Regions from separate parts of the Streptomyces sp. NPDC096323 genome, predicted to be linked through region 2. Evidence: riboswitches for the same ligand, from Rfam matches in the RefSeq annotation. Region 2 holds a riboswitch; each other region holds the start of a gene.
What was found. A riboswitch is a leader RNA that binds a small molecule or an ion and turns the genes downstream of it on or off. The one in region 2 is predicted to bind cobalamin.
Positions count from the first base shown of each region.

Region 1 (7,700 bases), on a different contig from region 2:
CGGTGCACAGCGCGGCCACCGTCGCGGGCCAGTCGACGCCGCGCCGATCGGGCTCCGTCCGCCCGGTGGCCTCCCGCAGCAACTTCACCACCCGACACCGGGTGAAGGCGCGCCGGGCGCGGATCGTGACGCGGCGCGGGCCATGCGAGGTGGCTGTCACCTCGTGCCCGAACCAGTGCCCGGCCGGCGCCCTACGTCTGTGGGCGGCGGGCCGTTCCGAAGCGACGCCGGTAGGCGGCCGGGCTGATGGACAGCTCCCGGGCGAAGACCCGCCGGAGGCTTGCCGTCGAGCAGGCCGGCCGACCCGCTGGAAGACGCCGGTGAGGTCGACGTGGTGTTCGACGTGATCGGGGGTGACGTCCTCGACCGTTCGGCCGCTCTCGTACGCGCCGGCGGCACGCTGGTGACCATCGCCCATCCCCCCGCCGTCCGGCCCAAGGACGGGCGGGCGCTCTTCTTCGTCGTCGAACCCGACCGTGTGCGCCTGGCGGACCTCGCGCAGCGACTGCGCGACGGACAGCTCGACGTGCGGATCGGCGAGGTGCGGCCGCTGACCGAGGCAGCCGCCGCGTTCACCCCCGAGCGGCGGATCACCGGCCGGACGATCATCCGCGTCACCGAGGACGCCACCTGACCCAGGGTGAGTCAACTGATCCAGGCGATCCGCGGACTCGCGCAGGCAGAACAGGCACTCGCACAAGGCGCTACCCCATCACGGTCAAGGACGCTGGTCGGCTTTTGATGCCAGAGTTCGTATGGGACCGGAGTTCGTGGTAGCGGTCAGCGAGTGCGGGCGAGACGTTCGTGACTGCGGGCCGCGCTGGGCCGTAGGAGTCGGCGACCCGGTGGTGCACGCGGAAGCGCGAGCTCCACACCACCCGGTGACCTCCGCCTGGCCGGGCGCCCGCTCGTCCAGGATGCGCTGGACGTACGCGGCGTCCGGCTCCCGAGGGGCGTCGTCGAGGGTTGCCACCACGCGGTACCGGTCCCGCGGCAACGGGGCGATTGGGACCGTCACCCCGGAGCTGCCGACTGCAGCCAACTCAACACAGCAACGGCCCCAGGGCCCGCAGTGATCAAGATCGGGACCAATTCGGTGCGGGGCTCCCGGTAGGGGCACCGGCCATCATGTTCGCAGCCCGTGATCGCTGCCGCTGAGCCACCAGCACACGACCAATGCGCTGGCCGTGGCCAGCATCTCTTTCTGTGACAGCCGACGGCGGCTTGACCGGACCGCAACGCCACCATTCGCCTGCCAGCCCGTTCGCCCGAGAGGCACCCCAGATCCTTGGCCGCCGCAACAGCAACACACCTACCTGACGACCAACCAGGAAAGCATCCGTCCTGGCACACAAGGTCAAACGCGGGCACAGATGGGAACAGCAGCGCAGTGCAGGACCGTCCTCTGACACGAACCCGGAAGAACCCGCAAGTCAGCGCACACGTCCCCGGGGCTTCAAGGGTACGGCGGGCAACGCCGGAGCAGCGAGCGGTGCACCGTCGTAGCCCCGTACCGCGCCGAAGCGATCACCGTTCATCCAGGCCTCGCGGGCCTGCGTGATCTCGTCCTGGGTTCTGGCCACGAAGTTCCACCACATGAGGATCTCCTCCTCGAACGGCTCGCCGCCCAGAAGCATCAGACCGGCGTCGGACTCCGCGCGCAGGGGAAGCTCGGTGCGGCCGCAGCCGAGGTAGAGCATCGAGCCGGGGACGACCGGGACGCCGTCGACCTCCACCTCGCCGGACATCGACAGCACGGCGTACTCGAAGTCCGGGTCCAGCGGAAGGCGCGCCTCGGCCCCTGCGCTCAGGGCGAGGTCGGCGCCGACGATCGGGGTGTACGCGGTGCCGGGCGAGGTGGCGCCGTCGAGGGTGCCGAGGATCACGGTGGCCGTGAGGCCGGGGGCGGTGACGGTCGGCAGGCCCGCGTGGTGCTGGAAGTGCGGCTCGACGTTGCGGTGGGCCTCGGGGAGCGCGACCCACAGCTGGGCGCCGTGCAGCAGCGCGGCGTGCGGCCGGGGGCTCTCCTCGGAGTGGCTGATGGCGCGGCCGGAGGTCATGAGGCCGAGTTCGCGCGGACGGATCGTCGCCAGGCTGCCCAGGCTGTCGCGGTGCAGGACCTCCCCCTCGTGCAGCCAGCTGACGGTCTGCAGACCGATGTGAGGGTGGGGCGGCACCTGCATCCCGGGCTCGTCCGCGATGTCGTCGGGGCCGTAGTGGTCGACGAAGGCCCAGGCCCCGACCATGCGCCGGCCCAGATTGGGCAGCAGTCTGCGGACCTCGGTGGACTCGCCGAGCCGGACGTGGCGCGGGCTGAGGAGTTCCCGTACGGGTTCGGCGACGACGAAACCCCGCCCTCCGCAGACGGAGAGTGCGGCCTGGCGATCGAGATTGCTCATGGCGGTCAACCTATTCCCGTGCGACTCCGGGCGGGCGACACCCACGCCGAATATTTAGTGGAATGTTAAACCATCTCTGGGTGTTGACGCGGGTGGATCGTACGGGAAGGACCCGGCGGTACCCCCGACCGAGGAGGTCACATGAGCGACACCTACTACGAGTTCGGTACCGCAGCCGAGCGCTGGGACCGCGCGCAGTTCTTCTTCGATGCGAAGGAGTACACGATCGCGGCCCGGGTTCTGGGTGGCCTCGTCGAGGAGGTGCCGGAGCAGGTCGCGCCACGGTTGCTGCTGGCGCGGGCCTACTACCACTCGGCACGGCTCGTCCGCGCCGAGACGGAGCTGCGCGCGGTGCTGGAGCGCGACCCGGTCGAGCAGTACGCACGGCTGATGCTCGGCCGCACGCTGGAGCGTCAGGACCGCCAGGCCGAAGCGGACACGCAGCTGCGGCTGGCGTCCGCTCTGTCCGGGGACTTCGTCCCGGCCGGCGGCGCCTGACCGCCGCACCCGCCGGGCGCCGCAGTCCTTCGCCCCGGCCGGCCCGATATTCCGGTGCGGCCCGGCCGGGGCGCGTGGTACTTCCTGGGGCATGGATGACCTCGTCACACCCCGCCTGCTCCTCCGTCCGATGACCGTCGCCGATGCCGAGCAGGTGGCGGCGGGCCGGCCGGGGGAGGGCGTGCGCTGGGCTCCGGGGTACCCGTGGCCCGGCGAGATGGGGGCGGCTAAGCGGTTCCTGGACACGTGCACGGAGACCGGCGACCCGAGTCCGTACGTTCCCTACGGGATACGGCTCCGCGAGAACGGGCTGGTGATCGGCGGTGCCGGGTTTCACGGGGCGCCCGACGAGCAGGGGCACGTCACGATCGGCTACGGGCTCGTGCCGTCGATGCGCGGCATGGGGTACGCCTCCGAGGCGCTTCGCGCGCTGCTGACGTTCGCCCGTGCCCAGGGCGTCGCATGCGTGCACGGAGACACCGATCTCGACAACATCGGCTCGCAGCGCGTCATGTCCGCGGCGGGCATGCGCCTCGTCAAGGAGGACGCGCGGCTGAAGCACTACCGCATCGACTGGGACGGGCCCGCCGGGCAGGAGTGAGCCGGCTTCCTTACGCGGCGGAGCCCGCCGGGATCTCCCCCGGCGGGCTCTGCGCGTGGCGCCGGCGCCGTATGCACGCCTCTGCCGCCTACGTCCCGCCGTCGCGGGTCGTCTGGTTGCTCCCGGACTCAGCCCGCGACAGTGGCCGGCCGGTTCGTCTTGCCGTCCTTGGCCGTCACCGCATCCGGCTTCGGCGCCAGCAGCCGTTCGGTGAGGTAGCCGAAGACCAGCCCGAAGGTGGTCCACAGCGTGATCTGCACCGCGAGCGTGGCCAGCCTGAACTGCCAGAGCAGTGTGGCCGGGAAGTCGTGCCCGACCTCGTTGAACGAGGGCAGGAAGGCGTAGGCGAGGCCGGTCACGAGCACATAGCCGGCGGCCGCGGCGATCGTGGCGTTCCAGTTGCCCAGACGTGGAGCCAGCCGCCTGCCGAGGATGACGGCGGCCACGGCCAGCAGGACGCTGAGCGCGACCATCAGGAAGAACAGTGCGGTGCGCCGCCCGATGGTGTCCGGGTTGCCGACCGCGGGCGGATTCGGCGGGTACTTCAGGAACGGCACGATGTACACGGTCAGCAGGGCCGCTCCCGCGATCAGCGCGGCCGTGGCCCTGGGGCCGAAGCGGCCGATCCGGCCGAGGGCGTAGCAGAAGACGAGTGCGGCGATGCCGCCGACGGCGACGCCGAAGACGAGTACCCCGGTGGCGAGGCCGCCCGTGGACTGCAGGGTGCGACTGACGAGTTCCTCGCCGCCGCCGTGGTCATGACTGTGCGTCTCTTCGAGGGCGATGGCCGCGTCGACCCGGGACTCGCCGAGGAAGTAGGCGACCAGCAGCGCGAACGCGCCCGCGACGAGGCCGGCCAGCATGCCGCGGACCAGCAGGGCTCTGACGGATATGGAGTTCATGAGGGATTCCCCTGGACGAGCCGGATGGATCAGTGGCAGGGGAAACCGAGGAGGTGGCGGCCGTCGTGGACCCACTCGTGCACGCCTTCGCCCGAAATGAGCGCGGTGGCGCCCTGCTCGGCGCCGACGAAGTACAGCAGGATCAGCATGAGGACGCCGAAGAAGACCGCCCAAGGGGCAAGGGACTTCAGCGAGATGGGGGTGATGGCGGGTGTGACGGCAGCGGGGGCAGCAGTCTGTGCCATGGCAGAACCTCCTGAGGGAACACGCGTCCCGATCGTGGTGCCTGAGACGAAGGTGCTGGGTCTGACTTCCCGCACAGGTACGGGTTCACAGTGGCGCGACCGTGCCGGATTCTCACCGGGCTTCCGTCACACCTTCGTCATGTCGTCGCGACCATACCGCCTGGGCGCGAGAGCCGCCATGGTGCCCGGGGGCGGTTCGATGGCCCCCGGATGCCGTGGTGTGCTTGGCCAAGTGGCCACAGTTCAGGGAGTGGAGAACGGGTATGGCGGTACGGGTGATGTTGGTCTCACCGGCGATGAACGCCGCGCTGCGCGAGGCCCGGTTCGCGGGTGACGCGCCCCTGGACGACTCCGGGCTCCGGCGTGCCCGTGCCGCCGCGGGCACGTTGCCCGCCGCGGACCGGACGGTGCATGGCCCGTCCCGCCGCTGCACCCGGACCGCCGACGCCCTGGGCGTGCGTTCCGTTGTCGAACCCGCCACGCACGACTGGGAGTTGGGCCGCTGGTCCGGTGCACGGCTGGACGAGGTGAGCGCGAGCGAACCGGAAGATGTGGCCGCCTGGCTCGCGGATCCCGCCGCAGCCCCGCACGGCGGCGAGTCCCTGCTGGATCTATGCGCCCGGGTGGGGGCGTGGCTCGACTCCCTGGACCTGGACGGCGACAGTCCCCGGCGGGTGCTGGCGGTGGTGGAGCCTGCGGTGGTCAGGGCAGCGGTCGTCCGCGCCCTGGAGCTTCCGCCGCAGGCGTTCTGGCGGATCGACGTCGCCCCGCTGGCGCTGACGGACCTCAGCGGCCGGGCGGGGCGGTGGAACCTGCGCTGCGGGCGTCCGCTCGCGCCCGGGCCGGGGCGTTGAGCCGAGCGGGAAAGCCCAGGGCCTGTCCGGCCGGTCAGAGCCTAATTCCCCCGGTACGTCTCCAACAGCCGCAGCCAGATCTCGCTGATCGTCGGGTACGCGGGAACCGCGTGCCACAGGCGGTCGAGGGGGACCTCGCCGGCGACCGCGATCGTCGCCGAATGCAGGAGCTCGCCGATGCCGGGGCCGACGAACGTGACCCCCAGCAGGATCTCCCGGTCCAGGTCGACGATCATGCGGGCCCGGCCCCGGTAGCCGTCCGCGTACAGGCCGGAGCCGGCGACGGCGGCGAGGTCGTGGTCGACGGCCCTGACCCGGTGGCCGGCCTGTTCCGCCTCGGCGAGGGTGAGGCCGACCGAGGCCGCCTCCGGGTCGGTGAAGACGACCTGCGGGACGGCCGCGTGGTCGGCGGTGGCCGCGTGGGCGCCCCAGCGGTCCGTTTCCAGCAGCGGCACGCCTAGGGCACGTGCGGCGATCGCCGCGCCCGCGATGCGGGCCTGGTATTTGCCCTGGTGCGTCAGGAGCGCCCGGTGGTTCACATCACCGACCGCGTAGAGCCACGGGACGCCCTCGACCTGGCAGCTGTCGTCGACGGTGAGCCAGGACCCGGGCTTCAGGCCGACCGTCTCCAGGCCCAGGTCGTCGGTGCGCGGGGCGCGGCCGGTGGCGAAGAGGATCTCGTCGGCCTCGATCCGTTCGCCGTTGTCGAGTCCGACGGTGACCGGTCCGCCCGGCGCGGGGCGCTCGACGGAGGTGGCCGAGACACCCGTACGGATGTCGGCTCCCGCCTCGGTCAGCGCTTCGGCGACCAGCTCACCGGCGAAGGGCTCCATGCGGGGCAGCAGCCCCTTGCCGCGGACCAGCATGGTGATCTGGGCGCCCAGGGCGCCCCACACCGTGGCCATCTCCACGCCGACCACTCCCCCGCCGACCACGACGAGACGTCCGGGCACCTCCTTGGCGCTCGTCGCCTCGCGGCTGGTCCAGGGCCGCGCGCCGTCGATGCCCGGCAGATCGGGGACGACGGCCCGGCTGCCCGTGCACACGGCCACCGCATGGCGGGCCGTGAGCCGGTGTTCCGTACCGTCGGGCGCGGTGACGGTGACGGCCTTCGGGCCCGTCAGCCGGCCCTTGCCGCGGAAGATGTCGGCTCCGATCCCCTCCAGCCAGGCGACCTGGCCGTCGTCCTTCCAGTGCGAGGCGTACGTATCGCGGTGCGCGAGCACGGCGGCGGTGTCGAGCGGGCCCTGGACCGCGGCGGCGAGGCCAGGGACGCGGCGGGCGTCGGCCCGGGCGACGACCGGGCGCAGCAGGGCCTTGCTCGGCATGCAGGCCCAGTACGAGCACTCGCCGCCGATGAGCTCCGACTCCACGATGGCGGTGCTCAGGCCGGCGGCGCGGGCGCGGTCGGCCACGTTCTCACCCACCGGACCAGCGCCGATGACCACAACGTCGTAAGGGACGGACTCCACAGCATGTGTCATGGGCCCATTCTGGTCATGGGTGTGGGCCGCGGCCACATGGGCAGGCGGAATAGCGCAAGCACAGGCACCGTTGTCCCGGACACGTGGATACGGGCACAGGAAGAGGTAGCAGAGCATGAGCACCGTAGAGCTCACCAAGGAAAACTTCGATCAGGTCGTCAGCGAGAACGAATTCGTCCTGATCGACTTCTGGGCTTCCTGGTGCGGCCCGTGCCGGCAGTTCGCGCCCGTCTACGACGCGGCGTCCGAGCGTCACGCGGACCTGGTCTTCGCCAAGGTCGACACGGAGGCGCAGCAGGAACTGGCGGCGGCCTTCGAGATCCGGTCCATCCCGACGCTGATGATCGTCCGCGACAATGTGGCGGTCTTCTCGCAGCCGGGCGCGCTGCCCGAGGCGGCCCTGGAGGACGTGATCGGCCAGGCCAGGAAGCTGGACATGGACGAGGTCCGCAAGTCGGTCGCGGAGCAGCAGAACGAACAGAAGTAGGCGACGCCGCCTGGCGTGTGCCCAGGGCCCGGCCGTTGACGGCCGGGCCCTGACGGCTGTTGTGCCGGCGGGCGGTGTCAGCCGTCCACGTTCCGCTCCGAGATGCGGACCGTGAGTCCGTAGTCGAGCTCCGATCCGTCGATGAGCAGCGCCTCGACGGTGTGCGTGGCCGGGTCGATGTCCGCGACCATCCCGTCGCCTTCGTAGCGCGGGTATCCCGACTCGCCCGT
Region 1 covers NZ_JBEOSI010000001.1:391,169-398,868, forward strand. Annotated here, with positions in the region: gene ABTX18_RS01690 (hypothetical protein) at 1-160, opposite strand, end outside; partial or broken gene ABTX18_RS01695 (zinc-binding dehydrogenase) at 299-634, shown strand; gene ABTX18_RS01700 (pirin family protein) at 1,434-2,399, opposite strand; gene ABTX18_RS01705 (tetratricopeptide repeat protein) at 2,541-2,897, shown strand; gene ABTX18_RS01710 (GNAT family N-acetyltransferase) at 2,989-3,498, shown strand; gene ABTX18_RS01715 (CbtA family protein) at 3,627-4,400, opposite strand; gene ABTX18_RS01720 (CbtB domain-containing protein) at 4,430-4,645, opposite strand; adenosylcobalamin (AdoCbl) riboswitch at 4,691-4,784, opposite strand; gene ABTX18_RS01725 (histidine phosphatase family protein) at 4,909-5,499, shown strand; gene ABTX18_RS01730 (dihydrolipoyl dehydrogenase family protein) at 5,541-6,983, opposite strand; gene trxA (thioredoxin) at 7,099-7,470, shown strand; gene ABTX18_RS01740 (hypothetical protein) at 7,548-7,700, opposite strand, start outside.
Region 1: another riboswitch for cobalamin. It lies ahead of ABTX18_RS01720 (CbtB domain-containing protein); the one in region 2 lies ahead of ABTX18_RS06745 (SCO2321 family membrane protein).

Region 2 (7,700 bases):
CGCACGGCGAACGCGTCCTTGATGCGGGTGACGACGGCGATGCGCTCGTCCAACGGCAACCGTGGCCACGGCCCGTGGTCGAACGCCTCGCGGGCGGCGGCCACGGCCCGGTCCACGTCCCCCTCGGCGGCATGCGGGACGCGGCCGATGACCTGCTCGGTGTGCGGAGAGACGACCTCGATGACGTCCCGTCCGAGCGGATCGGCCCACTCCCCGCCGATGAACAGTTTTCCGTGTTCGACAAGCTCGCTCATGGCTGCTGCCTCCCGCGACGCGGCATGTGGGCCGTCCGACTGACTGAACCGGCACCTGACTCTGTGTCAGAACTGATACCAGTTCCAGTTCCAGGAGTCCACGGATGGGGCAAGGCCCGTCGAGCCCGCGCCTGGACCCGGGCGCGGTGATGGTCGACCGGGGCTACCACTGGAACAAGTTCTCGTTACAGTGGTCGGGGCGCGTCGTGGCCGTACCCCGCACGCCGCCGAGGCCGCGGAGAGATGGGGCGTTCATGACGCAGGTGATCAACCACGGTGGGGGCGTCCACAGCATCGAGGTCCCCATCCCGGACAACCCCCTGGGCCACACCCTGGTGCATCTCCTGGACACGGACCGGGGCCCGGTCCTGATCGACACCGGCTGGGACGACCCCGAGGCCTGGGACACCCTCACGGCGGGGCTCACCACCGTCGGGGTGGACGTCGCCGATGTCCACGGCGTGGTCATCACCCACCACCACCCCGACCACCACGGCCTCTCCGGTCAGGTCCGCGAGGCGTCCGGGGCCTGGATCGCGATGCACGCCGCCGACACGGCGATCGTCCGCCGCACCCGCGCGTCGGAGCCGGGCACCTGGCTGGCCTACCTGGCCACGAAGCTGGCGGCGGCCGGGGCGCCCGAGGAGCACCTCGCCCCGCTGCTGGCCGCCCGCGAGAAGGGCGGCCGGATGCGTACCCTGCCCGGGCTGCGGGCCGCGGTGCCGGACCGGGAGATCGTGCCGGGGGAGCTCCTCGACCTGGCGGGCCGCACCCTGCGCGCGATCTGGACGCCGGGCCACACCCCCGGCCATGTCTGTCTGCACCTGGAGGAGGACCACCCCGCCCGACTCCCCGGCCGCGGCCGCCTCTTCTCCGGCGATCACCTGCTGCCCGGCATCAGCCCGCACGTCGGCCTCTACGAGGACCCGGACGACGCGACGGCCACCGATCCGCTGGGCGACTACCTCGACTCCCTGGAGCGCATCGGCCGCCTCGGCGTCGCCGAGGTCCTCCCCGCCCACCAGCACGCGTTCACGGACGCGGCAGGCCGCGTACAGGAGCTCCTGGTGCACCACGAGGACCGCCTGGCGGGCCTTCTCGCCCTGCTGGCCGCGCCGCTGACGCCGTGGCAGCTGGCCGAGCGGATGGAGTGGAACCGGCCCTGGGAGCAGATCCCCTACGGATCGCGGAACATCGCCGTGTCCGAAGCCGAGTCGCACCTGCGCCGTCTGGTGAAGCTGGGGCGCGCGGAGGCGGTGCCGGGGAGCGAGCCGGTGACGTACGTGGCCGTGTGACGGAACGGGCCCCGGCTCACCCGACCGCTTCGGCGCCCTCCCGTGATCCGGCCGGGGCGGCTTCGGCCCGGCCGGCCGGGAGCGCGGCGGGGCGGGCGTCCGGCGCGCCCGCGGACGCCGCGCGGCGACGGGCCGCGAAGGCGGTCGCGACGAGCGTGAGCGCGACGGTTCCGGAGAGCGCGGGCCAGTACACGTAACGGTAGTTGGACTCGGGCGCAGTCGGCAGGTAGGCGAGGATGTACAGCAGGGAGCTCGCCCCGAGCAGCCGCAGTTCTCTGCTGTACGGGCCGGCCCACCGGCGGCGCAGCACGAGCACCAGCGAGACGGCCAGCCAGAACCAGCCCTGGAAGAGCATCGGCAGGTCGCGGGCGAAGCCGGTCACGTAGTTCTGCAGCGCGAACCTCAGCGTGTCGTTCAGCGGCTGCTCGCGCACTTCCGGGTGCAGCCGGGCTCCGGCGTTGACGCGGGTGCCGTTCCAGAAGGTCTGGTTGCTCCGGAACAGCAGCTTGGTGAAGACCCTGGCCCGGTACTCGGCGTACCCCTTCCAGTGCTTCGGCATCTGCTGCGTCCACATCCGGACGATGACGTCGGCGCGCCGGTCCAGATACGTCACGTCGAACGGGCGGCGCTGCGGGAAGCACTGGAGGTACGCGTCGGAGGCGAGGTGCCGCTTCTGGCAGGTGACTGCGGCGGCGACCAGCCCGTCCCGCAGGTCCGCGCTCGCGCCCGCCTGTTCGGCGGCGGCGCGCACCTGGTCCGGGGTGAGGACGTGTACGAGGTCGTCCACCGGGATCACCGCGTACACCTTGGTGGACAGCGGATGGGTCGCCGCGGAGACCCCGGCGCCACCGGCGAGCACGACGGCGACGAAGACGGCGGTGGCGGCCTGCCAGCGGCGCCGGCCGGGGACGGGCCATGCCGCGAGGACCAGCAGGGCGAAGACCGGGACGGCGGCGGGGATGCCGTTCTTGCGCACGAGGGCGGCGTACGTGAGGAACAGCACACCCGTGACGAGCAGCGCCCAGCGTGTCCTGACCCGGTCCTGCGGCAGCTCCCGCACGGTGAGGGCGATCGCGAGGACCGCGAGGAGCGCGTACGCCAGGTGCACGTCCTTCCACACCACTCCCGTGAGGTTCATGATGTGCGGCGCGAGGCCGACGGCCAGGACGGCGAGGGACAGTCCGCGGCTGCGCGTCTTCGTCCACACCAGCCGGGCGAGGACCCACAGCGTCCCCCACAGCACGGCGGCCTGGACGGCGGCCATGACCGAGAAGTTCCCCGTGACCGCGATGAGGACCCGCCACGCGAGCGCCATCACCGGCGGATGCCAGTCGTTGACCGGCTCGTCCCCCAGCGCCTGCCCCAGCTGCGTGTTGCTGTCCGCGCTCAGGTATCCGGGGTGGAAGACGGTGGCCACGCCGTAGCCGCAGACCGCGGCGACGGCCGCCAGGCACCACGGCCACAGCCTGCCGTCCCTCCACGCTCCGTGCACTGCGAGGACCCACCGGCGATCAGTCTTTACGGACGGCACGGCCGGAATCTATAGGTACCGGACTCTCAGGACAAACCGGAATGATTAGACTCCCGGTGGCGCTCCGCCACCGCTGCCCGCGCCGCGTCGCCGGCACCCCCGGAGGATCACGGTCCGCTCGGAACAGATCACTCCGGTCACGGGGGAAGCGCACACCCGGCACGTCGCCGGGATCGGTAGTCTTCCTGTTCGGCCTCTCTGTTTGTCCGTCCTCTGGAGTTTTCCCCCATGCCTCGTTTCAGTGTCGTCATCCCCGTGTTCAAGGTGCAGGGATACCTCCACGAGTGCCTGGACTCCGTCCTCGGTCAGTCGTTCCGGGACATCGAGGTGATCGCCGTCGACGACTGCTCACCGGACTCCTGCGGGGCGATCATCGACGAGTACGCCGCCCGCGACGCACGCGTCCAGGCCGTGCACCTGCCGGAGAACGTGGGCCTGGGCCGGGCGCGCAACGCCGGACTGGAACGCGCGACGGGGGACTACGTCCTCTTCCTCGACAGTGACGACAGCTACACCCCCGGTCTGCTGCAGGCGATGGCCGGCCGGCTCGACGCGGTCGGGGACCTGGACATCCTCGCCTTCGACCACATACGGACGTACTGGCACGGCAAGGGCGGCCCCAGCCAGTCCACGGAACTGTTCGAACGGGCGGGCACGGATGTCTTCCGCCTCCAGGACCGGCCCGAGTACGTCCATCTGTTCCTGGTCGCCTGGAACAAGGCGTTCCGCCGCGCGTTCTTCCTGGAGCAGGGCTTCCAGTACGCGCCCGGACTGTACGAGGACGCGCCGGTCAGCCAGATGGCGATGGTCGCGGCCGAGCGCATCGGCTGCCTGAACAGGGTGGGCGTCGAATACCGCCAGCGCCGCCACGGTGCGATCACGAAGACGCCGGGCCGCAAGCACTTCGACATCTTCCCGCAGTACGAGGGCCTGTTCACCTTCCTCGACGGACGCCCCGAACTGGCCTGGTCCCGGTCCCTGATGTTCGAGCGTGCCGTGCAGCACATGCTGTTCACGCTCAAGCGCCCCGAGCGGGTCAGGCCCGCCGATCGCAAGGAGTTCTTCGGCCGCACCGCGGACTTCTACGCCGCGCACCTCCCGGCCGGCTACACGCTGCCCGGCGGATCGCTCGGGGTGCACATGCGCGCCCTGGCCAAGCGGTCCTTCCGTGCCTATCGGACGACCGAGTTCGCCGCCCGGGTCAAGCGGAAGGCGCCGACGAGGGTCCTCGGAGCCACCAGCAGGGTCGGCAAGCACGCGGCCGCCAATCTGCACGCCCTCCAGCGCCGGCGTGCCCTGGATCCGAACCTCGCCGTGTACACCTCGTACGAGGACTCGCTGCCGTCCTGCAATCCGGCCGCCGTCTACGAGAAGGCCAAGGAGCTGGCACCGCACGTGCACGGCGTCTGGGTGGTGCGCCAGGAGCTCGCCGGACAGGTGCCCGCAGGCGTCGACCACGTGGTGCCCGGCTCGCGCCGCCATGGGGAGGTCACGGCGCGCGCCACGTACTTCGTGAGCAACGACGGCTTCCCGGACGGCATCGGCAAGCGCCCGGGCCAGGTCCACCTGCAGACGCACCACGGCACCCCGCTCAAGCGCATGGGCATTGACCTGAAGGCGTACCCCGCCGCCCGGACCATGAGCTTCGACCGCCTGCTGGAGCAGGTGAGCCGCTGGGACCTCAGCCTCTCCTCCAACCAGCACTCCACGGAGCAGTGGGCGCGCGTGTACCCGGGCAGGTTCGAGTCCCTCGACGTGGGCTACCCCCGCAACGACCGCTTCTACACCGCCGGTGCGGACGACGTCGCGGCCATCCGGGAGCGGCTCGGCATCCCCGAGGGCAGGACCGCCCTGCTGTACGCGCCGACCTACCGCGACTACCGGAAGGACTGGACGCCCACCTTCGACGTGGCCCGCGTGGCCGAGGCCCTGGGCGACGACTTCGTCCTGCTGGTCCGGCCCCACCCCCTCGACGGGCGGACCACGCGGCTGAGCGACCTCGCGGGGCGGAGCGGCATCATCGACGTGTCCGGCCACCCGTCGGTCGAGGACCTCTGCCTGGCGGCGGACGCGCTCATCTCGGACTACTCGTCGCTCACCTTCGACTACGCCAACCTGGACCGCCCCATCGTCATCGACGCGGCCGACCGGAAGGTCTACAACCAGGTCCGCGGCGTCACGTTCGACCTCCTCTCCGGCCGGCCGGGCGACACCCCCGGGGCGGTCGCGACGACGGAGGACGAGCTCATCGACATCTTCCGCAGCGGCCGCTGGTGCGGCCCCGAGGCCACGGCGCTGCGGAGCGCCTTCCGGGAGCGCTTCTGCCCGTACGACGACGGCCACGCCGCGGAACGCGTCGTACGCCGCCTCTTCCTCGGCCAGGACCCCGAGCCGGCGATCGTCCCGTTCCCCGAGCGGACGCCGGCGCCGGCGCCCTGCTCGGCGCCCCGGGCCGCAGCACCGGGGGCCTCGCGCTGACGCGGTCCGAGCCGAATGAGAGCCCCGGAACGCGCCCGGTAGAGTGAACGCGTCGTCATCATGCCCGTTCAGGGGGAAGCCGGTGGAAATCCGGCGCTGACCCGCAGCCGTGACCGCCCTCACCGGGCGGAAGCCGGAATGCCCTGTGCGTGGCGTGACCGGCTCGCGCCGTCGGGATCCCCGGTGGCCGGCAACCGTCGAGGTATACGGAGCCGGAGCCTGGTGCCTGTGTGTGCCTGTGCCCGGTTCCTCCAGGAGAGGCACCGCCCGCCATGACCGTACGCCGCAGCGCAGCCGCGCTCGCCGCCACCGCCACCGTGCTCTGTGCGGCCGCGACCCCGGCCGCGGTTGCCGCGCCGTCCCCCTCCCCCTCGCCGTCCGTGGCCCTGCCCTCGGGCCTTTACGGCACGAAGGACCCCACGTACGACGGGGTGTGGCGGCAGTCGCTGGCCTTCGTCTCGCAGCGGGCCGTGGGCGTCTCGCCCGCCGCCAAGGCCGTCGACTGGCTGATCGGGCAGCAGTGCGACAGCGGGGCGTTCCCCGCGTACCGGCCGGACCCCTCCGTGCCCTGTGACGCCAAGACCATGATCGACACCAATGCGACGGCGGCCGCGGTGCAGGCGCTGCACGAGGTCCGGGGGCACGAGGAACTCGTGCGCAACGGCGTCGCGTGGCTGAAGTCCGTACAGAACAAGGACGGCGGCTGGGGTTACACCGCCGGCGGCCCGAGTGACGCGAACTCGACCTCGATCGTGATCGGCGCCCTCGCCCGGGCCGGCGAGAAGCTCGGGGACGTGACGAACGACGCCGGCAGGACGCCGTACGACGCCCTGCTCACCTTCGCCATCCCGTGCGGCGGCAAGGACGGCGGCGCGTTCGCGTACCAGCCCGACAAGGCCGGCAAGCTCGTCGCCAACGGCGACGCCACCGCGGCCGCCGTGCTCGGCTCGCTCGGCAAGGGGCTCGTCGTCGGCAACAACGCCGCGGTGAAGGACCCCGCCTGCACCGAGGGCAGTGCGCTCAAGCCGGAGCAGGCCGCCCAGAACGGCGCCTACTACCTCGCCGGGGCCCTCGCGAAGACCGGCCACCTCGACTCGCCGCCGATGCCCGGTGCCGAGGACAGCACCCCGCAGCCCGACTTCGGCAACACCGCCGACGCCGTGGTCGCCCTGTCCGCGTCCGGTCACAAGGACAAGGCCGCCGCGTCCGTGAAGTGGCTGGCGGAGAACTCCGCGGCCTGGGCGAAGGAGAACGGCCCCGCCGCCTACGCGCAGCTCGTCATGGCCGCCCACTCCACCGACACGGACGTCCACGACTTCGGCGGCGCCGACCTCGTCGCCCAGCTGAACGCGACCGGGCCCGCGCCCTCCACCGACAAGAAGCCGACCGCGAGCGCCACCGAGGAGGAGCAGAAGGACAGTGGCGACGGGGACGGCATCGGCGGTGTCTGGTGGTTCGTCGGGATCGGCCTCGCGGTCGGCGCCGGCGCCGGATTCCTGATCAGCGGCCGCCGCAAGAGCCAGCAGCTGTGAGTGCGCGCCAGGGCGTGGCCGCCCGGCAGCCCGTGAGGCGCCGCGCCGGGCGGGCCGCCGTGCTGCTGGCGGTCCTGGGCGCGGTCCTGGCCGTGCTCGGTACGGGCACGGCCCAGGCTGCCGGCTACCGCTACTGGTCGTTCTGGGAGGGCTCCGGCAGCGGGTGGGCGTATGCCACCCAGGGGCCGTCCCTGGTCCGGCCGGAGGACGGTTCGGTGCAGGGCTTCCGGTTCGCCGTGAGCGCGGACTCGCAGGACGCGGCCAAGCCGCGCCGCTCCCCCGACTTCGCGGGGATCTGCGCGCACACGCCTGCCGAGGACGGCTCCAAGCGGGTCGCGCTCGTCATCGATCCCGGTACGGCCGCCGACGCCCCGGACGGGGCGACGCCGCCCGCGCTGCGGACCGCGTGCGCGCGGGTCCCCAAGGACGCGAGCAGCGCGGACGCCCTCGCCTCGGTGGCCAAGCCGCTGCGTTACGGCAGTGACGCGCTGCTCTGCGCGATCTCCGGCTATCCGGCCTCCGGCTGCGGCGAACAGGTGGCGGGGAACGGGGACGCGGATGCCGGCAGGACCGCCGACGCCTCCGCGCCCACTTCGTCGGGCGTCGCCGC
Region 2 covers NZ_JBEOSI010000002.1:613,635-621,334, reverse strand. Annotated here, with positions in the region: gene ABTX18_RS06765 (aldehyde dehydrogenase) at 1-254, opposite strand, end outside; gene ABTX18_RS06760 (Strvi_7410 family MBL fold metallo-hydrolase) at 509-1,549, shown strand; gene ABTX18_RS06755 (hypothetical protein) at 1,566-3,080, opposite strand; gene ABTX18_RS06750 (bifunctional glycosyltransferase/CDP-glycerol:glycerophosphate glycerophosphotransferase) at 3,309-5,558, shown strand; cobalamin riboswitch at 5,574-5,722, shown strand; gene ABTX18_RS06745 (SCO2321 family membrane protein) at 5,831-7,090, shown strand; gene ABTX18_RS06740 (SCO2322 family protein) at 7,087-7,700, shown strand, end outside.

Region 3 (7,700 bases), on a different contig from region 2:
CCGCGCCCGTACGCGTAACCGCCCCAGACCGCGTACACCTCGGCCAGATCCGCATCGCTGCGCCAGTTGCGCGCGTCGATCAGCGGCAGCAGCCCCGCCCCGTACGCCCCCGGCTTCGAGCCGAAGATGCGTGCCGTGGCCCGTCGGCGGTCACCGTGGACCGCGGTGTCCTCGTCGGCGTGCGCCCGTACGTAGTTGGCGTCGGCCGGCTCGTCCAGTTCCGCCACCGCGCGCACCGCGTCGTCGATCAGGCCCACCACATGCGGGAACGCGTCCCGGAAGAAGCCCGAGATGCGGACCGTCACATCGATGCGCGGCCGGCCGAGCTCGCTCACCGGCACCACCTCGAAGCCGGTGACCCGGCGCGAGGCGTCGTCCCACACCGGTCGGCAGCCGAGCAGCGCCAGGATCTCCGCGATGTCGTCGCCCTGGGTGCGCATGGCGGAGGTGCCCCACACGGTCAGGCCGACCGACTTCGGGTAGGCGCCCGTGTCGGCGAGGTACCGGGCGATCAACGAGTCCGCGAGCGACTGGCCGACCTCCCACGACAGCCGGGACGGGATCGCCTTCGGGTCGACGGAGTAGAAGTTCCGGCCCGTCGGCAGGACGTTCACGAGCCCGCGCGTAGGCGAACCCGAAGGCCCCGCCGGCACGAAGCCACCGTCCAGTGCCAGCAGGATGTGGTCGATCTCGTCGGTCGTCCGGGCCAGCCGGGGCACGACCTCCTCGCAGGCGAAGCCCAGGACGGCGACGGCGTCCGGGAGTTCGAAGCCCAGCACCTCCCGCACCAGACCGGCCACCGCCGTGAGCTCCCAGCCGCGCGCCTCCATGCCCTCCGCGAGGCGGCGGCACAGCTGCTCCAGCAGGTCGATCGCGTCCGCACCCGTCCTGGCCGGGCCGTCCACCAGCTCACTCAGCTCGGCCGGCACCTTCACGGGGGCGCCCGGCTCGCCCAGCAACTCCTTCTCGCTCAGCCCGAAGTGCCCGGCGATGGCCGCCCGCAGCCCGGGCAGCGCGTTCGCCGTGCCGCCCCACACCTGTGAGGCGCGCAGGACGGCCAGCACCAGGTTGACCCGTGCCTCGTCGACCGGGCCGCCGCCCAGGATGTGGAGACCGTCGCGGATCTGGACGTCCTTGATCTCGCAGAGGTAGCCGTCGATGTGCATGACGAACGAGTCGAAGGCGTCGTCGCCCGGCTGCTCGTCGACATGCAGGTCGTGGTGGAGCTCGGCGGCCTTGACCAGCGTCCAGATCTGCGCCCGCACGGCGGGCGCCTTCGTCGGGTCGAGGTCGCTGACCAGCGCGTACTCGTCGAGCAGTTGCTCGAGCTTCGCCAGATCGCCGTACGTGTCGGCGCGCGCCATCGGCGGCACCAGGTGGTCCACCACCGTGGCGTGGCCCCGGCGCTTGGCCTGGGTGCCCTCGCCCGGGTCGTTGACGATGAACGGGTAGATCAGCGGCAGTTCGCCGAGCACCGCGTCCGGGCCGCAGCCGGCGGACAGGCCGAGGCCCTTGCCGGGCAGCCACTCCATCGTGCCGTGCTTGCCCATGTGGACGACGGCGTCCGCGCCGAACGTGTTCTCCAGCCAGCGGTACGTCGCCAGGTAGTGGTGCGAGGGCGGCATGTCCGGGTCGTGGTAGATCGCGATCGGGTTCTCGCCGAAGCCGCGCGGCGGCTGGATCAGCACCACCACGTTCCCGAACTGGAGCGAGGCGAGGACGATGTCGTCCCCGTCCACGTACAGCGAGCCCGGCGGCTCGCCCCAGTGCTCCAACATCGAGTCGCGCAGCCCCGGCTCCAGCTTCGCGAACCAGGCCCGGTAGTCGGCCAGCGGGACCCGGGCGGGTGCCGCCGCGAGCTGCTCCTCGGTCAGCCACTCCACGTCGTGGCCGCCGGCGTTGATGAGGCGGTGGATGAGCTCGTCGCCGTTGTCCGGGTGGCCGTCCACCCCGTAACCGGCGTCGCGCAGGGCGTCCAGCACGCGGACCGCGGAGGCGGGCGTGTCCAGGCCGACCGCGTTGCCGACGCGGGAGTGCTTGGTGGGGTAGGCGGTGAAGACCAGGGCGAGCTTCTTCTCCGCGTTGGGCTTGTGCTTGAGGACGGCGTGGCGCACGGCGATCCCGGCGACGCGTGCGGCCCGCTCGGGGTCGGCGCGGTACACGGGCACCTCGTCCGGGCCCTGCTCCTTGAAGGAGAACGACACGGTGATGAGCCGGCCGTCGAACTCGGGGATGGCGACCTGCATCGCCGCGTCCATGGGGGTCACGGCCGCGTCCGAGGCTTCCCAGGCGGCGCGCGAGGAGGTGAGGCAGAGCCCTTGCAGCACCGGCACGTTCAGGTCGGCGAGCGCGCCGATGTCCCAGGCCTCGTCGTCGCCCCCGGCCGAGGCGTCCGACGCGCGGGTCCCGCCGGCCGCGAGCACCGTGGCGACCAGGGCGTCGGCCCGGCCGAGGAGCTCGTACAGCCCCGGGTCCGCGCCGCGCAGCGAACCGCAGTAGACGGGGAGGGCGTTGGCGCCGCGCGCCTCGACGGCGTCGCACAGCACGTCGACGAACGAGGTGTTGCCGGAGAGGTGGTGCGCCCGGTAGAAGAGCACGCCGACGGTCGGGCGGCCCTCGGTGAACGTACGGCTGCCGTGGAGACCCCACTCGGGCATCTTCTGCGGTTCGGCGAACCCGTGCCCGGTCAGCAGGACGGTGTCGGAGAGGAAGCGGGCGAGTTCGACGAGGTTCCCGGGGCCGCCCTCCACCAGATAGCGCAGCGCCTCGGCGACGACGCCGGCCGGCGCGGACGACTCGGCCATCAGCTCCGCGTCCGGCACCGTCTCGCCGCCGAGCAGCACGGTCGGGATGCCGGACGCCTTCAGGGCCGCGAGGCCGTCCTCCCAGGCGCGCTTGCCGCCCAGGAGGCGGACGACGGCGACGGAGGAGCCCGCGATCAGCGCGGGCAGCTCGTCCTGGACGTCGATACGGGTCGGGTTGCCGATCCGGTAGGGGGCGCCGGAGACACGGGCGGCGAGGAGGTCGGTGTCGGCCGTCGACAACAGCAGCACGGTGCTCAGCGGGGCGTCGAGCGGGGCGGTCAGTGGCGCGTTCATGCGCGTGCTCCAGGTGCTCCGGGGGCGATGAAGGGAAGTCCTGCCGGTGCGCCCGACTCGATGAGTCGCCACAGCGCATCGGTGTCCGCGTGTTCTTCGATCAGGTCGCCGAGGCGGTCGAGCTGCTCCTCCCGCAGCCCGGCGAAGCAGGTGTCGGGGGCGGGCACGAAGCGTCGGCCGGCTGCCTTCGCGATCTCGGTCAGGAAGCGGCGGCGGAAGGCGTCGCTCTCCAGCGAGCCGTGCCAGTGGGTGCCCCACACGGCGCCGGTCCGGCAGCCGTCGATGCGCTGTCCTTGTCCGTCGGTGAGGAACGGCTCACCGCCGCGCACGTCCGCGACGCCGTGGTGGATCTCGTACCCCTCGACCGGGGCGCCGAGCGCCTCGCCGACCGGGCGGGCGAGGGTCTTCTCGCGGTCGAACCGGACGCGTACGGGCAGCAGCCCGAGCCCTTCGACCTGCCCCGCGCGCGACTCCACGTCGTCCTCGATGCGTTCGCCGAGGATCTGGTAGCCGCCGCAGATACCGAGGACCGGCCGGCCCTCGGCCCCGCGCCGCAGCAGCGCGTCGGCGAGCCCGCGCTCGCGCAGCCAGGCGAGCGCCTTCACGGTGCCGCGGGTGCCGGGCACGATGACGAGGTCGGCGTCGGCGAGCTCCTCGGCGCGGTCCACGAACCGCACGACGACGCCCGGTTCGGCGGCGAGCGCGTCCACGTCGGTGAAGTTGGACATCAGCGGGACGGCGCACACGGCGACGCGCAGGATGTCCTCGCCGTGCGGCGGCGCGACGACCGATTCGCGTACGGTGCCGCGCAGCGAGACCCGCAGCCCGTCCTCCTCGTCGATGCCGAGGCCGTGCGCGAACGGCAGCACCCCGTACGTCGGACGTCCCGTCAGCTCGCGCAGCATGTCCAGGCCGGGCTCCAGGAGCGAGACGTCGCCGCGGAACTTGTTGACCAGGTAGCCGGCGATCAGCGACTGGTCCTCGGCCGAGAGCAGCGCCGTCGTTCCGAAGAACGAGGCGAAGACCCCGCCGCGGTCGATGTCGCCGACGACCACCACCGGGAAGCGTGCCGCCCGTGCGATGCCCATGTTCACGATGTCCGTGCGCCGCAGATTGATCTCGGCCGGACTGCCCGCCCCTTCGCAGATCACCGCGTCATACGTGCCCCGGAGTTGTTCCAGGCAGTCCACGACGGTGGACAGGAGCGACTCCTGCCGGCCGCCGTGGTAGCCGCGGGCACTCATCTCACCGACCGGACGACCCATCAGGACGACCTGGCTGGAGCGGTCGCTGCCGGGCTTGAGCAGCACCGGGTTCATCAGGGCGGTCGGCTCCACCCGGGCGGCCTGGGCCTGCATGGCCTGGGCGCGGCCGATCTCGGCGCCCTCCCGGGTGACGAAGGAGTTGAGCGACATGTTCTGCGCCTTGAACGGCGCGACCTTCACGCCGCGGCGCACCAGCCAGCGGCAGATGCCCGCCGTGACGACGCTCTTGCCCGCGTCGGAGGTGGTCCCGGCGACCAGCAGCCCGCCGCTCATATCGGTCTCCGTCCTGGGAGTCGGGTTCCTGGGAGTCCAGGGCCATGGGTACGGGCAACGGTGGTGCGGGCCCCCGCGATCCGCCGTGCCGCGATCCGCCGTGCCGCGAACCCCGCGCCCAGGCGGGCCGCCACGCTCACGCCGAGGGCCAGAGTGCTCACCCGGCGCGACAGCCGTACGGCCCGCTCGATGTCCCCGGGCTCCACCGCCCGTCCCGTCTCGCCGTTGAGGGCGGGACGGTGCTCGACCCGGCCGCCGTACGAGAGCGTCCCGCCGAGCCGTACGCCGAGCGCCCCCGCGAACGAGGCCTCCACCGGGCCCGCGTTGGGGCTCGGGTGCTTGGCCGCGTCCGCCCGCCAGGCCCGGACCGCTCGCCGTGGCCGCCCCCCGGCGGTCACGGCGAGCAGGGCCGTCAGCCGGGCGCCGGGCCATCCCGCCACGTCGTCGAGGCGGGCCGAGGCCCAGCCGTAACGCCGGTAGCGGGGCGACTTGTGACCGACCATCGCGTCGAGCGTGTTCACGGCGCGGAACCCGACGAGTCCGGGAACCCCGCCCAGCGCGCCCCACACGAGGGCGCCGACCACGGCGTCCGAGGTGTTCTCGGCGACGGACTCCACGACGGCGCGGGCGATCTGCGGGCCGTCCAGGGACTGCGGGTCGCGGCCGCACAAGCGAGGCAGCCGCTCACGGGCGAGGCCCAGGTCCCCGGCGGTCAGGGCGTCGCCGATGGACCGGGCCTCGCGCCCCAGCGACGTACCGCCGAGGACGGACCAGGTGGCAGCGGCGGTCAGGGCGACGGACGCGGCGGGGTGGCGGCGCAGCGCACGGGAGGCCAGGGCGGCACCCCCGGTGGCGCCTCCGGCGCAGATCAGGGTGTGCAGTGCGCCCCACCCGCGGTGGTCGCGCCACAGACGGCGTTCGACGCCTGCCGCGGCCCGCCCGAAGGCGGCGACCGGGTGTCCCCTGCGGGGGTCACCGAGCAGAGAATCGCCGATCAGACCGGCCGTGGCGCCGTACGCGAAGATGCGATCGGCACGCACGGTTCAGCCGGCCGTTGCGCCTCGGAGGACCTGGGGACCTGTTCGGAGTGGCACAGGGACGGACGCACGGCAGCCGGGCATGGCGATATGTCCTCACTCAGGGTCCGCGCCCTGGTTCGACGTGACGGCGACGAGAGTCTCCTGGCTTCCGGATCCGCGGTTCCCCCGGTCTTCCAGTCCGCTTGCGTGGACCGTGACTTCCGTGGTGGGGGACTGCTCCCCGGTGACAGTGGCGGGACCGCGCCGGATTCGCACCGGCTTCCTCTGCTGTCGCCGTAATGGCTCCGGCAGTCCACCACGCCCCGCGAACACCCGTCAACTCGCCGTTGACCTGCGACGGCGCAGTGTGCTGAGACGCACATCGGGCCGGACGCACACGAGGTGCGTCCGGCCCGATGCGGGTGGGAGTGGTGGGGCTCAGGCGACGATCAGATAGATGCCGTACGCCACGGCCGCGGCGCACAGTCCGAAGCAGACGTACGCGCCGGTGCGGGCCAGGGCGAGCGATCCGCCCGCGGACCCGCCCTGCGCGGCTGGTTCCGGCTGCTTGGAGAGGCCGACGATGCCGAGGGTGAAGAGGCCCACGAGAGCGACGGTGGCGACGAGGGAGACGCCGAAGACGGTGCCGAGGGCTGCCCAGTCGATGTTCATGCGGATCTGTCCTTACCAAAGGCTCGTGTGATGCCTAAACCGTGGCGGGTCGGGCCGGGTCGGCGACCGGTCCGGCGGCGACCGGTCCGGCCGGGGCCGGGATGGTGGCCGTGAGGTCGTGGGTCTGGGCGGCCGCGGTGGGCGGCGGGCTGACGGCCGCGATGGCGGTGGTGACGACGCCCGAGGGCTCGCCGGTTCCGGCGGCCGCGTGCTGGCCGCCGGGTGCCACATCGCCGTGCCCGACGGGCTTGCGGCGCGACAGCGTCCAGATCGCGCCGGAGCCCGCGATCAGGAGCGCGGCGACGACCACGACACCCCAGGTGCCCTGCTTGGTGAGGAACTCCGCACCCGCGCCGACCAGACCGGCGGCCGGCAGGGTCAGGCCCCAGGCGACGAACATCCGGGTGGCGGTCGACCAGCGGACGACGCCGCCCTTGCGGCCGAGGCCCGCGCCCATGACGGCGCCCGAGCACGACTGGGTGGTGGAGAGGGAGAAGCCGAGGTGCGAGGAGGCCAGGATGACGGTGGCCGCACTGGTCTGGGCGGCGAAGCCCTGCGGCGGCTTCAGCTCGGTCAGGCCGCTGCCCATGGTGCGGATGATGCGCCAGCCGCCCAGGTAGGTGCCGAGTGCGATGGCGAGGCCGGCGGCCACGATGACCCAGACCGGCGGGTTGGAGCCGGGGGAGAGGACGCCGCCGGTGACCAGGGCGAGCGTGATGATGCCCATGGTCTTCTGCGCGTCGTTGGTGCCGTGCGCGAGCGAGACGAGCCCGGCCGAGGCGATCTGCCCGGCGCGGTAACCCTTCGCGGTGGCCTTCTCCTGGGCGCCGCCCGTGACCTTCCCGCCGATGCGGTACGTCAGCCGGGTGGCCAGCAGCGCGGCCAGACCGGCGACGACCGGCGCGGCGACCGCGGGGAGCAGCACCTTGGTGACGACGGTACCGCCGTCGACCGAGGACCAGCCCGCGGACATCACCGCGGCGCCGATCAGGCCGCCGAACAGTGCGTGGGAGGAGCTGGACGGCAGGCCGACCAGCCAGGTCAGGAGATTCCACAGGATGGCGCCGACGAGCGCCGCGAAGATGACCTCGGTTCTGAGCCCGTCTTCGTTGATGATCCCGCCGGAGATCGTCTTGGCGACCTCCACCGACAGGAACGCGCCTACGAGGTTGAGAACGGCGGACATGGCCACCGCTGTCTTGGGTTTGAGTGCGCCGGTCGAGATGGTGGTGGCCATCGCGTTGGCGGTGTCGTGGAAACCGTTCGTGAAATCGAACACTAGAGCTGTCACGATCACAATCGCGAGCAGCAGCGTGATGTGTTCCATTTACCCAGGCAATCGTTCGACGTCAGTGGCACGTGGACCGTAGGCA
Region 3 covers NZ_JBEOSI010000009.1:58,576-66,275, reverse strand. Annotated here, with positions in the region: gene cobN (cobaltochelatase subunit CobN) at 1-3,062, opposite strand, end outside; gene ABTX18_RS24635 (cobyric acid synthase) at 3,095-4,636, opposite strand; gene ABTX18_RS24630 (cobalamin biosynthesis protein) at 4,633-5,676, opposite strand; cobalamin riboswitch at 5,811-5,941, opposite strand; gene ABTX18_RS24625 (hypothetical protein) at 6,094-6,327, opposite strand; gene ABTX18_RS24620 (inorganic phosphate transporter) at 6,362-7,654, opposite strand.
Region 3: another riboswitch for cobalamin. It lies ahead of ABTX18_RS24630 (cobalamin biosynthesis protein); the one in region 2 lies ahead of ABTX18_RS06745 (SCO2321 family membrane protein).